Regions from separate parts of the Streptomyces sp. NPDC047081 genome, predicted to be linked through region 3. Evidence: riboswitches for the same ligand, from Rfam matches in the RefSeq annotation. Region 3 holds a riboswitch; each other region holds the start of a gene.
The links. A riboswitch is a leader RNA that binds a small molecule or an ion and turns the genes downstream of it on or off. The one in region 3 is predicted to bind thiamine pyrophosphate.

Region 1: it holds a riboswitch for thiamine pyrophosphate, as region 3 does, so the genes downstream of both, thiC (phosphomethylpyrimidine synthase ThiC) here and ABZ848_RS33870 (thiamine ABC transporter substrate-binding protein) in region 3, are expected to answer to the same signal.
Region 2: it holds a riboswitch for thiamine pyrophosphate, as region 3 does, so the genes downstream of both, thiO (glycine oxidase ThiO) here and ABZ848_RS33870 (thiamine ABC transporter substrate-binding protein) in region 3, are expected to answer to the same signal.

The regions. Positions count from the first base shown of each region.
Region 1 covers NZ_JBEYUY010000012.1:65,690-70,132, forward strand. The annotation lists gene ABZ848_RS23630 (SsgA family sporulation/cell division regulator) at 1-156, shown strand, start outside; gene ABZ848_RS23635 (YibE/F family protein) at 468-1,925, opposite strand; TPP riboswitch at 1,997-2,186, shown strand; gene thiC (phosphomethylpyrimidine synthase ThiC) at 2,179-4,011, shown strand; gene ABZ848_RS23645 (NADP-dependent oxidoreductase) at 4,055-4,443, opposite strand, start outside.
Region 2 covers NZ_JBEYUY010000032.1:19,251-23,693, reverse strand. The annotation lists gene ABZ848_RS40720 (thiazole synthase) at 128-922, opposite strand; gene thiS (sulfur carrier protein ThiS) at 926-1,126, opposite strand; gene thiO (glycine oxidase ThiO) at 1,123-2,277, opposite strand; TPP riboswitch at 2,275-2,386, opposite strand; gene ABZ848_RS40705 (hypothetical protein) at 2,440-2,781, shown strand; gene ABZ848_RS40700 (FAD-dependent oxidoreductase) at 2,827-4,056, shown strand; gene ABZ848_RS40695 (Rv2175c family DNA-binding protein) at 4,122-4,443, shown strand, end outside.
Region 3 covers NZ_JBEYUY010000022.1:93,471-97,913, reverse strand. The annotation lists gene ABZ848_RS33875 (iron ABC transporter permease) at 1-1,485, opposite strand, end outside; gene ABZ848_RS33870 (thiamine ABC transporter substrate-binding protein) at 1,533-2,606, opposite strand; TPP riboswitch at 2,603-2,710, opposite strand; gene rlmN (23S rRNA (adenine(2503)-C(2))-methyltransferase RlmN) at 2,747-3,853, opposite strand; gene ABZ848_RS33860 (NUDIX hydrolase) at 3,893-4,429, opposite strand.

The DNA.
Region 1 (4,443 bases), on a different contig from region 3:
GCCCTGTTCCGCTCGTCGACGGCGCCTCTCATCGCGTTCCTCGACCGCACGGACAAGTTGGTGCCGCTGGGGCAGGAGGGCGCCCTCGCGGACTTCGACGCCCATCTCGACGAGGCGCTGGACCGCATCCTGGCGGAGGAACAGAGCGCGGGCTGAAGCGGGCGATGAGGCCGAAGGAACGCTTCGGCACGAGGCTGAGGGAACGCATGGGCGCGGGGTCGCGAGTCGGCTGAAGAGGTGCAGGAACGCTTCTGCGGCAGTGGGCGGGAGTCGGGAGCGGGTCCGAGTCGGAGGTGGGCCGGAGGCGGCAGCGGACCGGAGCTGGCTGCGGGCGGGCTTTGGAAGCGGGCCAGAGTCGGAAGCGGGTCGGAGACTGCAGTGGGCCGGAATCGGCAGCGGACCGGAATCGGCAGCGGACCGGAATCGGCCCTCCCGTCTCAGCGCTCACCGCATCGGCCCTCCCCGCTTCACCGCTTACGGCGCCGGCCCCTCCCCCCGCGTGCCGGTGCCGCCGGTGCTGTGCCCGCCGTTGCCGTCGTCGGTACCGCACCCGGTTCAGGGCGGTCGGCCGCGACCACCAGGGCCGCGAGCAGGGTGGTGACCGGTACCGAGGCGACCAGGCCGATCGAGCCGACCAGTGTGCGCACGATCTCCTCGGCGACCAGCTCGCTGTTGGCGACCGTGCCGACACTGCTCTGGGCGATGGAGAAGAGCAGCAGCAGCGGCAGCGCGGCGCCCGCGTAGGCGAGGACCAGCGTGTTGACCACGGACGCGATGTGGTCGCGGCCGATCCGGATGCCCGCGCGGTACAGCCCGCGCCAGCCCATCGCCGGGTTCGCCTCGTGCAACTCCCAGACGGCGGAGGTCTGCGTGACCGTCACGTCGTCCAGGACACCGAGCGAGCCGATGATGACGCCCGCGAGCAGCAGACCGCTCATGTCGATCGACGGATACAGGCCGTGGATCAGGCCGGTGTTGTCGTCGGTGTTGCCGGTGAGGGCCGCCCAGTCGATGAACTCCGAGCCGAGGATGCCGATCAGTATCAGCGAGATCAGGGTGCCGAGCACGGCTACGGACGTACGGGCCGACAGCCCGTGGCAGATGTAGAGGGCGATCAGCATGATGGCGCTCGACCCGATCACCGCCACGAGCAGCGGGTTCGAGCCCTGCAGGATCGCGGGCAGGATGAAGAAGTTCAGGATCAGGAAGCTGATGGCCAGCGCCACCAGCGCCATGATGCCCCGCAGTCGCCCCACCACCACGACGGCGAGCGCGAAGATACCGGCGAGCAGGGCCATCGGGAACCGGCGGTTCACGTCGGTCACCGAGTACTGCAGGTCCTTGGGCGCCGAGGGCTCGTAGGCGACCACGACCTTCTCGCCCTCGTGCAACTGCCGTGACTGGTCCGGCTGCACGATCTCGGTGAACGTACGGCCCTTGTCCTTGCCCGAGTCGACGCGGATCGTCGCCTTCTTGCAGGTGCCGTTCTCCTCCTGCTTCGCGGAGGAGTTTCCGGTGGTGGAGGTGTCACCGGTCGAGGACCCGCTGGAGGCGTTCACCGACTTGCAGCTCACGCTCACGACCTTGGTGACGGTCGCCTGCTGGGTCTGCCGGTCGAAGCCCACGCCGGTGCGCTCGTGAGCCGGTGCGCCGCCGGGCCACAGCACCGCGAGGCCCACCACTACGGCCGCGGCGAACGGGATGAGGATCGCCGCGATGACCTTGCGCAGGTGCTTGGAGACAGGGGCGGCCGGGCCATGGCTGTGACTGTGGCCGTGTCCGCCACCTGATCCGTGGCCCTGCTCGCCGCCCGATCCATGCCCGTGTCCGCGACCGTGGTCGTGCCCCGACCCGTGGTCGTGTCCACGGTCGTGCCCCGACCCGTGGATGTGCGGTGGCTCCGGGGGCTGATGTGTCGTGGTCACCGCCCGATCATCGCAAGAACGACAGGGGCCCCCTGTTCACCGCGCCCGAATTGACGCTAGCGTGGAGGCACCTTTGCACACGCGGGAGCTCGGAGCACCGGGCTGAGAGGGCGCTGACCTCCGTCCCAGCGATGTTTCACGTGGAACATCACCGAAGTCGAGTGATGTTCGCCACGAGGCATCGACAGACGGAAATCGCTGCGTCGACCGCCGAACCTGTTACCGGGTAATGCCGGCGTAGGGAGTAGGTCTCATGACCATCAAGGACGCACGCACGCCTGCCTCCAGCCAGGACGAACAGCTCATTCGGGGGGAAAAGCCCCAGGATGAACGGTCCCAGGGCGAACAGGCCCAGGAGGCCGGGAAGTCCATCGGCTGGCACAAGGCATACGTCGAGGGCTCGCGCCCCGATCTGCGGGTGCCGGTCCGTCAGGTGCACCTCACCAACGGGCAGTCGGTCACGCTGTACGACACCTCTGGCCCGTACACCGATCCGCTCACCGACACGGACGTCCGCAGGGGGCTCGCCCCGCTGCGGGAGAACTGGATCATCGGCCGCGGCGACACCGAGGAGTACGCGGGCCGGCCCGTCCGCCCCGAGGACGACGGGATCAAGCACACCGCGCCGCGCGGTGGCCTGCGCAACCTCGACGCCGTCTTCCCGGGGCGTCCGCGGCAGCCGCGCCGCAGCCGTGACGGCAGGGCGGTCACGCAACTGGCGTACGCACGCCGGGGCGAGGTCACGCCCGAGATGGAGTACGTGGCCATCCGGGAGAACGTGTCCCCCGAGGTCGTCCGCGAGGAGATCGCGGCCGGACGCGCGGTGCTGCCGGCCAACGTCAACCACCCGGAGATCGAGCCGATGATCATCGGCAAGCGGTTCCTGGTGAAGGTCAACGCCAACATCGGCAACTCCGCGGTCACCTCCTCCATCGAGGAGGAGGTCGAGAAGATGACCTGGGCGACCCGCTGGGGCGCCGACACGGTCATGGACCTGTCCACCGGCCGCAACATCCACACCACCCGCGAATGGGTGCTGCGCAACTCCCCCGTCCCCATCGGCACCGTCCCGCTCTACCAGGCGCTGGAGAAGGTCGACGGCCGCGCCGAGGAGCTGACCTGGGAGATCTACAAGGACACGGTCATCGAACAGGCCGAGCAGGGCGTGGACTACATGACCGTCCACGCGGGCGTGCGCCTGCCGTACGTACCGCTCACCGCGAACCGCAAGACCGGCATCGTCTCGCGCGGTGGCTCGATCATGGCCGCGTGGTGCCTCGCGCACCACAAGGAATCGTTCCTGTACGAGAACTTCGAGGAGCTCTGCGAGATCCTCGCCGCCTACGACGTCACGTACTCGCTCGGCGACGGCCTCAGGCCCGGCTCGATCGCGGACGCCAACGACGAGGCGCAGTTCGCGGAGTTGCGCACGCTGGGGGAACTCAACACGATCGCCAAGCGTTTCAACGTACAGACCATGATCGAGGGCCCGGGACATGTCCCGATGCACAAGATCAAGGAGAACATCGACCTTCAGCAGGAGATCTGTGATGAAGCTCCGTTCTATACGCTCGGCCCGCTGACGACGGACGTCGCGCCGGCGTACGACCACATCACCTCCGGCATCGGTGCCGCGATGATCGCCTGGTGGGGCACGGCGATGCTCTGCTACGTCACGCCCAAGGAGCACCTGGGCCTGCCCAACCGGGACGACGTCAAGACCGGCGTCATCACCTACAAGATCGCCGCCCATGCGGCCGACCTCGCCAAGGGCCACCCCGGGGCGCAGGACTGGGACGACGCCCTGTCCGACGCCCGCTTCGAGTTCCGGTGGGAGGACCAGTTCAACCTGGCCCTCGACCCGGACACGGCACGGGAGTTCCACGACGAGACGCTTCCGGCGGAGCCCGCCAAGACCGCCCACTTCTGCTCGATGTGCGGGCCGAAGTTCTGCTCGATGAAGATCTCCCAGGACATCCGCCGCGAGCACGGCGGCAGTCGGGTGGAGATCGAGGAGGGCATGGCGTTGAAGTCGAAGGAGTTCGCGGCGAGCGGGAACCGGGTGTATCTGCCGATCGCGGACTGACGTCCGGAGGTCGAGGCCTGAGCAGGCACCACCGGTGGAATCGTCAAGGGACGAGGACGATCTTGCCTGTGGTGCGCTTGGCCTCGATGGCTCGGTGGGCCTCGGATGCCTCGGCCAGGGGGTAGGTCCGCTGGACCTGGACACGCAGTCGGCCGGATTCGATGCGTTCGGTGACCTGTTGCAGCAGGTCACCGGAGGGCTCGGCGGTGACCCAGGTGTAGCGCAGCCCGCGCGCCGCGGCCTGTTCCTCGTCCGTGCCGGGGTCGATCGCGGCGCCGATGAGAAGGCCGCCCGGTCGCAGTACGTCCAGGGAGCGCGGGCCGTAGGAGCCGCCGACCAGGTCGAGGACCACGTCCACCGGGGCCACGGCGGTTTCGAAGTCGGCGGTGGTGTGGTCGATCAGCTCGTCGGCGCCCAGTTCGCGCAGGCGGT
Region 2 (4,443 bases), on a different contig from region 3:
GCCGAGCTGTGACGGACATCGCACCGCCGTCCGGATCTGCTCGAACGTACGTTCAGGAGAGCCGATCGTTCCGGAGTCGGCCGTGCCGCTCCGGAAGGCCGGCCGTTCCGGAGCCGGCCGTGCCGGTTCAGAAAGCCGGCCGCTCCGGGTCCAGCCGTGCCAGCCCCTCCGTCGGCGAGGACGCCTCCGCGAAGTGCCGGCGCGGAATGCGTCCCGCCCGCCGGGCCAGCCGCCCCGCCTCCACCGCGTGCCGCATCGCCTCGGCCATCAGCTCCGGCTCCTGCGCCCGCGTGACCGCCGAGGCGAGCATCACGCCCGCGCACCCCAGCTCCATGGCGAGCGCCGCGTCCGAGGCCGTACCGGCGCCCGCGTCCAGGATCACCGGTACGCGCGCGTGCTCGACGATCAGCTGGAAGTTGTGCGGGTTGCGGATGCCGAGCCCGGAGCCGATCGGCGAGCCCAGCGGCATGATCGCCGCGCAGCCGACGTCCTCCAGCCTGCGGGCGAGGACCGGGTCGTCGTTGGTGTACGGCAGCACGGTGAAGCCGTCGTCGACCAGGGTCTCGGCCGCATCGAGCAGCTCGATCGGGTCGGGCAGCAGGGTGCGTTCGTCGGCGATGACCTCGACCTTGATGAGGTCGGTGCCGAGGGCCTCGCGCGCGAGACGGGCGGTGAGGACGGCCTCCCCGGCCGTGAAGCAGCCGGCGGTGTTCGGCAGCACCTGGATGCCGAGCTTCCGCAGCACGGACAGGACGGAGCCGTGCACCGAGGGGTCCACGCGGCGCATCGCGACCGTGGTCAGCTCCGTGCCGGAGGCCACCAGGGCCCGCTCCAGGACGTCGAGGCTGGGGGCACCGCCGGTGCCCATGATCAGGCGGGACGTGAAGGACGTACCGCCGATGACAAGGGGGTCGTCGGCCATGGGTCAGCCTCCTTGGACGGCGGTGAGGACCTCGACGCGGTCCCCGTCGGACAGGGGCGTCGACGGCCACTGCGCGCGCGGGACGACGGTCTCGTTCAGGGCGGCGGCCACTCCGGACGGAGCCGGGGTGAGCGTGCGTACGACGGTGTCGAGAGCCGTGCCGGGGGCGAACCGGCGGGGCTCTCCGTTGACGGAGATGTTCATGCGGGCTGCTCCACGCGCGCGAAGCGCTTCGGCGTGAACGGGCGGGCCTCGTCCGGGAGTTCACCGGTGGCCAGGACATGCGCCATGGCGTCGCCGGTCACGGGCGTCAGCAGCACGCCGTTGCGGTAGTGGCCGGTGGCCAGCAGGAGCCCGGGGAGCTGCGTCGGGCCGAGCAGCGGGGCGTTGTCGGGGGAGCCGGGGCGCAGACCCGCGCGGGTCTCCGTGAGCGGCAGCTCGGTGATGCCGGGGACCAGCTCGTGCGCGTCGCGCAGCAGCTCGTAGACGCCGCCCGCGGTCACCGTGGTGTCCCAGCCGAGCTCCTCGCTGGTCGCGCCGACCACCAGCTCGCCGTTCTCGCGCGGCACCAGGTAGACGCTGCTGCCGCGCACCACCGCGCGCACGGTACGGCTCAGGAACGGCGCGTACCGCTTCGGCACGGTCAGCCGCAACACCTGGCCCTTCACCGGCCGTACGGGCGGCAGTACGTCGTCCGGGACGCCCGGCAGCCGCCCGCTGAGGCTGCCGGCCGCCAGGACCACCTGGCCCGCGCCCAGCGCGGTGCCGTCGGTCGTGGTGATCCCGGAAGCGCGCTCCCGTACGACGTCGAAGCGCTCGGCCCAGGTGCGGTGGAAGACCACGCCCGCGTGCTCGCACGCGGCCACCAGCGCGCGTGCGAGCCGTCGCGGGTCGATCTGGTGGTCGCCGTCGACCCTGAGCCCCCCGCGCACGCCCGGCGCGAGCATCGGCTCCAGGCGCCGGCAGTCGCGCCCGGACAGCCACTCGGACTCCAGCCCCGACTGCTGCTGCAGGGCGTGCAGTTCGCGCAGATGGGCGCGGTCGTCCGCGTCCAGGGCGACGGCGAGTGTGCCGCAGCGGCGGTAGCCGAGGTCGTGGCCGGTGACGTCGGAGAGCTCGGCCGCGAAGTCCGGATACCGGCGGGCCGAGGCCAGATTGAGGCCGAGCAGAGTCTGCTCGCCGTAGTGCAGCTCGGTTACGGCGGCCAGCATCCCGGCGGCCACCTGGGCGGCCCCGCCGCCCGGCTCGGGGTCCACCACGGCCGTGGCGAACCCGCGCTGCGCGGCACGCCAGGCCGTGACCAGGCCGATGATTCCGCCCCCGATGACGAGGACGTCTGACGTACGTGACGACATGGGCGTCCAGCCCCTCCCTTCGCCGGCATGACCCGGATCAGGTTCGTACGGTCGGAGGCCGCCAGCCTCCCTCTCAGCCCGGTGCGTCCGGGCTCCCGCGAGTGCTTGTACGTTGGCCACCCTAGCCCGACCCGCCAAGCCTCGGTAAGGGAGCCTCCCGCCATGCCCCGCTCGCTGGACGGCCTCGTCCTCGCGCCCGTCGCCGACCAGGCCCCAGGTCAGGTGGGTACCCGTACCCGGTTCGCCTACCACGAGAAGGACAGCGAGATCTGGGCCGAGTACGCGGGCGGCGACGTCGTGCGCGGACATCTCGTGGGCACTCGGTCGGGTGACCGGCTGGACTTCCGGTACGTGCAGCTCAAGCGGGACGGGACGACCTCTTCCGGCCACTGTGTGTCCACGGTGGTGGAGTTGCCGGACGGGCGCGTGCGGCTTGAGGAGACCTGGGAGTGGGAGTCGCAGCCCGGCAGCGGCACGAGCGTTGTGGAGCAGGTCACTGAGTGAGCACGACCGCTGACTGACAAATTGTCAGTTGACTATGGTGATCAGGTGAGCGAGCAGACGACGAAGTCGCAGCGGAGGGTGGTCGTGGTCGGCGCGGGCATGGCCGGCGTCCAGACCGCCGTCGCCCTGCGCGAGCAGGGATTCACCGGCACCGTCACCCTGATCGGCGCAGAGCCCCATCAGCCGTACGACCGGCCGCCGCTGTCCAAGGCCGTGCTGCTCGGCAAGGCCGAGGGCTCCGCCTTCGACGTCGACTTCGAGGCCCTCGGCATCGAGCTCAGCCTCGGCCGCGAGGCGCTGGGCGTGCGCCCCGGCGAGCACGAGCTGGACACCGAGACGGGCCCGGTGCCGTACGACGTCCTGGTGCTCGCCACCGGCGCCGAACCGATCATGCTGCCGGGCACCGAGGGCGTGCCCGGCGTGCATCTGCTGCGCACCCTGGACGACGCCGAGCGGCTGCGGCCCGTGCTCGCGCGGCAGCACGACATCGTGGTCGTCGGCGCGGGCTGGATCGGCGCCGAGTTCGCCACCGCCGCGCGCGAGGCGGGCTGCGCGGTCACCGTCGTCGAGGCCGCCGACCGGCCGCTCGCGGGCGCGCTGCCCGCCGAGGTGGCCACGCGGATGGCCGGCTGGTACGGCGACGCGGGCGCCGTACTGCGTACGCACGCGCGCGTGGCGCGCATCGAGCCCGGCGCGGTCGTCCTCGACGACCACACGCGCGTGCCCGCGGGCGCGGTCGTCGTCGGCATCGGCGCCCGCCCCGCCACCGCCTGGCTCACCGGCTCCGGCATCGAGCTCGGCGCGCAGCGCGAGGTCGTCGCCGACGTCCACCTGCGCACCTCGGCACCGGACGTCTACGCCGTCGGCGACTGCGCGTCCTTCCCGTCCGGGCGCTACGGCGAGCGGCTGCTGGTCCACCACTGGGACAACGCCCTCCAGGGCCCGCGCACGGTCGCCGCGAACATCATCGGCGAGGCCACCGGGGAGCCCCCGGCGGTCTACGACCCGGTTCCGTACTTCTGGTCCGAGCAGTTCGGCCGCTTCGTCCAGTACGCCGGCCACCACACCTCCGCCGACACGACCCTGTGGCGCGGCGACCCGGCCGGCCCGGCCTGGTCGGTGTGCTGGCTGCGCGAGAACCGCCTGATCGCCCTGCTGGCGGTGGGCCGGCCGCGGGACCTGGCGCAGGGGAGGCGGCTGATCGAGGCGGGCACGGTCATGGACCCGGAGCTGCTTTCGGATCCGGCGAAACCATTGAAAGCGGCCACGGCCTGACCCGGAACCCCAGGTCGGACGGGTCTGGCTTCCGACTGTCAGTCCGGGATGGCAGGCTTGTTGTCGTGACCGAGATTGACGCAAAGATCGATGCTCTCGTCCCCGCCTGGCTCACCCTCCCCGACATCGCAGAGATGCTGGACGTCGAGGTGACGCGTGTGCGGCAGCTGGTCAAGGAGGGCCAGCTCATCGCCGTACGCCGTGGTGAGAACCGCGCGCTGCACGTCCCCGCCGCCTTCATCGACGGGGCTGAGCAGAAGGTCGTCAAGGGCCTGTCCGGGACCCTGACGCTCCTGCGGGACGACGGCTTCACCGACGAAGAGATGCTGGAGTGGCTCTTCACCCCGGACGAGAGCCTGCCGGGCACCCCGGCACAGGCCCTCAGCG
Region 3 (4,443 bases):
CCGGCCGAGCAGCCGGGCCACGGCGACCGGCAGCGTCGGGTTGTCGGGCCGCGCGATGAACACGGTCGCCCCGAACTCCCCCAGCGACACCGCGAACGCGAACCCCGCCGCGACCAGCAGCGCCCGCCGCACCATCGGCAGATCGACCTCCCGCCACACCCGCCACGGCGAGGCCCCGAGGACGGCCGCGGCCTCCCTCAGCCGTCCGTCCACGGCCCGCAGCACGGGCAGCATGGTCCGTACGACGAAGGGGACGCCCACCAGCGCCTGCGCGAGCGGCACCAGGATCCAGGAGGACCTCAGGTCCAGCGGCGGCTCGTCGAGGGCGATCAGGAACCCGAAGCCGACGGTCACCGCGGAGACGCCCAGCGGCAGCATCAGCAGCGCGTCGAAGCCACGCACCAGCCGCCCGGCGTCCCGGCGCGCGAGGGCCGCGGCGGCGAGAGCGCCGATCAGCACGGCGATGGCGGTGGCGGCGAGGGCGTACTGGAGCGAGTTGCCGATCGCCTGGATCGGCGGGACGAGGAAGGTGCCGCCGTCCTCGTGGGTCAGCGCGCGGTAGTAGCCGAAGTCGGGGGCGTCCAGGGAGCGTTGGACGAGCACGGCGAGCGGCAGCAGGAGCAGTACGGCGACGGTGGCCAGGACTCCGGCGAGCAGCGCCCACTGCCCGGTCCCGCGCGGCCGTCGGGCCGTCGTGCCCGCGTCCACCAGGCGCAGGGCGGTCTCCCGCCGCCGTACCGTCCACGCGTGCACGGCGAGGATCGCGCCCACCGCCGCGAACTGGACGATGGTGAGGACGGCGGCCGTGGAGAGGTCGAAGATCTCGGAGGTCTGCCGGTAGATCTCGACTTCGAGCGTGGAGAAGGTCGGCCCGCCGAGGATCTGGACCACGCCGAAGGAGGTGAAGGTGAAGAGGAAGACCATGAGCGCGGCGGCGGCCACGGCGGGCGCGAGGGCCGGGAGCGTGACCTTGCGCCAGGCCTTCAGGGGCGAGGCTCCCAGCATCCGCGCGGCTTCCTCCTGCCGCGGGTCGAGCTGGGCCCACAGGCCGCCGACGGTCCGTACGACGACCGCGTAGTTGAAGAAGACGTGCGCCAGCAGGATGGCCCAGACGGTGGTGTCCAGCCGTACGCCCCACAGCTCGTCGAGCAGTCCCCCGCGCCCGAGGAGCGCCAGGAACGCCGTACCGACGACGACGGTCGGCAGCACGAACGGGACGGTGACGACGGCCCGCAGCACCTGCTTGCCCGGGAAGTCGAAGCGCGCGAAGACGTATGCGCCGGGGAGCGCGATCAGCAGCGTGAGCGCGGTGGAGGCGAGCGCCTGCCAGGTGGTGAACCAGAGCACGTGCCGGATGTCGTCCTGGGCGACGACATCGAGGATCCGCCCGAACTGCCAGGCCCCGTCGACCTTCAGCCCGCGCGCCACGATGGCCGCGACGGGCCAGGCGAAGAAGACGGCGAAGAACGCGACGGGCAGGGCCATGAGCCCGAGCCGTGCCGCGCTCCCGCCGTTCGCCTTCGGCGGTCGTGCTACTTCAGTACGAGTGACGTCCACGACTTGACCCACTGGTCACGGTTGTCGGCGATCTTGTCGGGCGCCATCGTCTCGGGGTCGGTGGCCGGCTTGCCGTACTTCTCGAACTCCGCCGGGACCGTCGCGCCCTCCCGCACCGGGTAGACGAACATGTTCAGCGGCATGTCCTCCTGGAACTCCTTGCCGACCAGGAAGTCGATGAAGGCCTTGCCGCCCTTGGTGTTCTGGGCGTTGCTGAGCAGTCCCGCGTACTCGATCTGCCGGAAGCAGGTCCCGTACGACACCCCGGTCGGCGCGGTCTTCGGTTTCGGGTCGCCGTAGATGACCTCGGCGGGCGGGGAGGAGGCGTAGGAGACGACGAGCGGCCGGTCGGCCTTGGCCTTCTTGCCGCCGGCGGACCCGGAGAACTCCTCGTTGTAGGCCTGCTCCCAGCCGTCGACGACCTTCACGCCGTTGGCCTTGAGCTTCTTCCAGTAGTCCTGCCAGCCGTCGTCCCCGTACTTCGCGGCGGTGCCGAGCAGGAAGCCGAGGCCGGGCGAGGAGGTGGAGGCGTTCTCGGTGACGAGGAGGTTCTTGTACTCGGGCTTGACGAGATCGTCGAACGACTGGGGCGGGGTCAGCTTGTGCGCGCTGAAGTACGCCTTGTCGTAGTTGACGCAGATGTCGCCGGAGTCGATGGGCGTGACCCGGTGCTTGTCCTGGTCGACGCGGAACTCGGACTTGATCTCGCCCGCGCCCTTCGCCTCGTACGACTGGAAGAGCCCGTTGTCGAGTGCCCGGGAGAGCAGGGTGTTGTCGACGCCGAAGAAGACGTCGCCCTGCGGGTTGTCCTTGGTGAGGATGGCCTTGTTGACGGCCTGTCCGGCGTCGCCGTCCTTGAGGACCCGGACCTTGTAGCCGGACTGCTTCTCGAAGTCCGCGAGGACGCTCTTGGAGACGGCCCAGGAGTCGTGGCTGACCAGCGTGACGGTCTTGGAGGAGGAGCCCTCGTCGCCGGACGAGGACCCGCACGCGGACAGCGTGACCAGGCCGAGGCCCACGACGGCAGCCCAGTACTTCTTGGTGTTCACGGTGATGACCGAACTTCCTACCCAGAATGACCTGGGCGAGGTTCAGAGGGTCTGCGGCCCGATTGCCGCACTCTCAGCGCTGTGGCGCTCCCCTGTCGGATACGAATGCCAGATATGAAGATGTACGTACGAACGTCAGACTACCGCTCGGTGGCGGCGAGCTGTCCACACGCCCCGTCGATCTCCTGACCGCGGGTGTCCCGGATGGTCACCGGAACGCCGTGCGCGGCGATGGCCTCGACGAACGCCTTCTCGTCCTCGGGCCGGGAGGCGGTCCACTTCGAGCCGGGCGTCGGGTTCAGCGGAATGAGATTGACGTGCACGGGCTTGCCCTTGAGCAGCCGCCCGAGCCGGTCACCGCGCCAGGCCTGGTCGTTGATGTCGCGAATGAGCGCGTACTCGATACTCAGCCGCCGCCCGCTCTTCTCCACGTACTCGAACCCGGCGTCGAGGACCTCGCGGACCTTCCACCTGGTGTTCACGGGGACGAGGGTGTCACGCAGCTCGTCGTCGGGGGCGTGCAGCGAGATGGCGAGCCGGCACTTGAAGCCCTCGTCGGCGAAGCGGTGGATGGCGGGGACGAGTCCGACGGTCGAGACGGTGATCCCGCGCTGCGAGAGGCCGAGGCCGTCAGGGGCTGGGTCGGTCAGCGCGCGGACGGCCCCGACGACCCGCTTGTAGTTGGCGAGGGGCTCGCCCATCCCCATGAAGACGATGTTGGAGAGCCGCGCGGGCCCGCCGGGCACTTCCCCGTCCCGGAGCGCCCGCATTCCGTCGACAATCTGATGGACGATCTCGGCGGTGGACAGATTCCGGTCCAGCCCCGCCTGCCCGGTGGCACAGAAGGGGCAGTTCATGCCACAGCCCGCCTGCGAGCTGATGCACATGGTCACCCGGTCCGGGTACCGCATCAGCACGGACTCGACGAGCGTCCCGTCGAACAGCCGCCACAGGGTCTTCCGCGTGGTCCCCTGGTCGGTCGCCAGATGCCGCACGACGGTCATCAGCTCGGGAAGCAGCGCCTCCTGCAGCTTGGGCCGGGCCGCGGCCGGGATGTCGGTCCACTCCGCGGGGTCGTGCGCGTACCGCGCGAAGTAGTGCTGCGACAGCTGCTTGGCACGAAACGGCTTCTCCCCGATCCCGGCGACGACGTCCTTGCGCTCGGCAGGCGTGAGATCGGCAAGATGCCGCGGCGGCTTCTGGGCTCCGCGGGGGGCGACGAAAGTAAGTTCTCCGGGCTTTGGCATGGCTGTACCAGTGTCGCAGATCGACACGGGTGACCTCTCCTACCGCCATTCCCAGTGGTGCGTGCGCACCGCCGCGTCACCGTGGCCGGGGGCCTCCTCCGTAGTGAAGGGGGTGCGGGGGAGGCCGTGGACGGTCGCGGTGACCGTGTACAGGTGGTAGCGGGACGGGAGGCCGGGGTACGACGGTGAGTCCGACTGCTCGACGGACAGGGACGGCGGGCTGTCCGCGACCGTGACGTCCTGCGGGTCCACCCGGAGTTCCTCGGCGAGGCAGCGGAGGGCCGCGGCGACCGGGGTCTCGCCGGGGAGCATCTTCTCCGTGGGCGGGGAGTTCCGGTCGCGTACCGCCCCGTCCGCCATGAGCTGGCGTACCTCCGTCAGGCGTCTTCCCGCCGTCTCGATCGTCACGCTCACCACCGCGACCTCCCGCAGCGGCGGGTCCGGCGACAGCCAGGTCTCGCCGGCGGCGATCTCCTCCCACAGGCGCCGGACCGACTTCGTGCCGTCGCGGCCCCAGGTGTCGTACGGGATGCCCTGGCCCGCGAGCCATTCCCGCAGGTCGTCCTCGCTGTCCACGTCCCCCGCCCTCC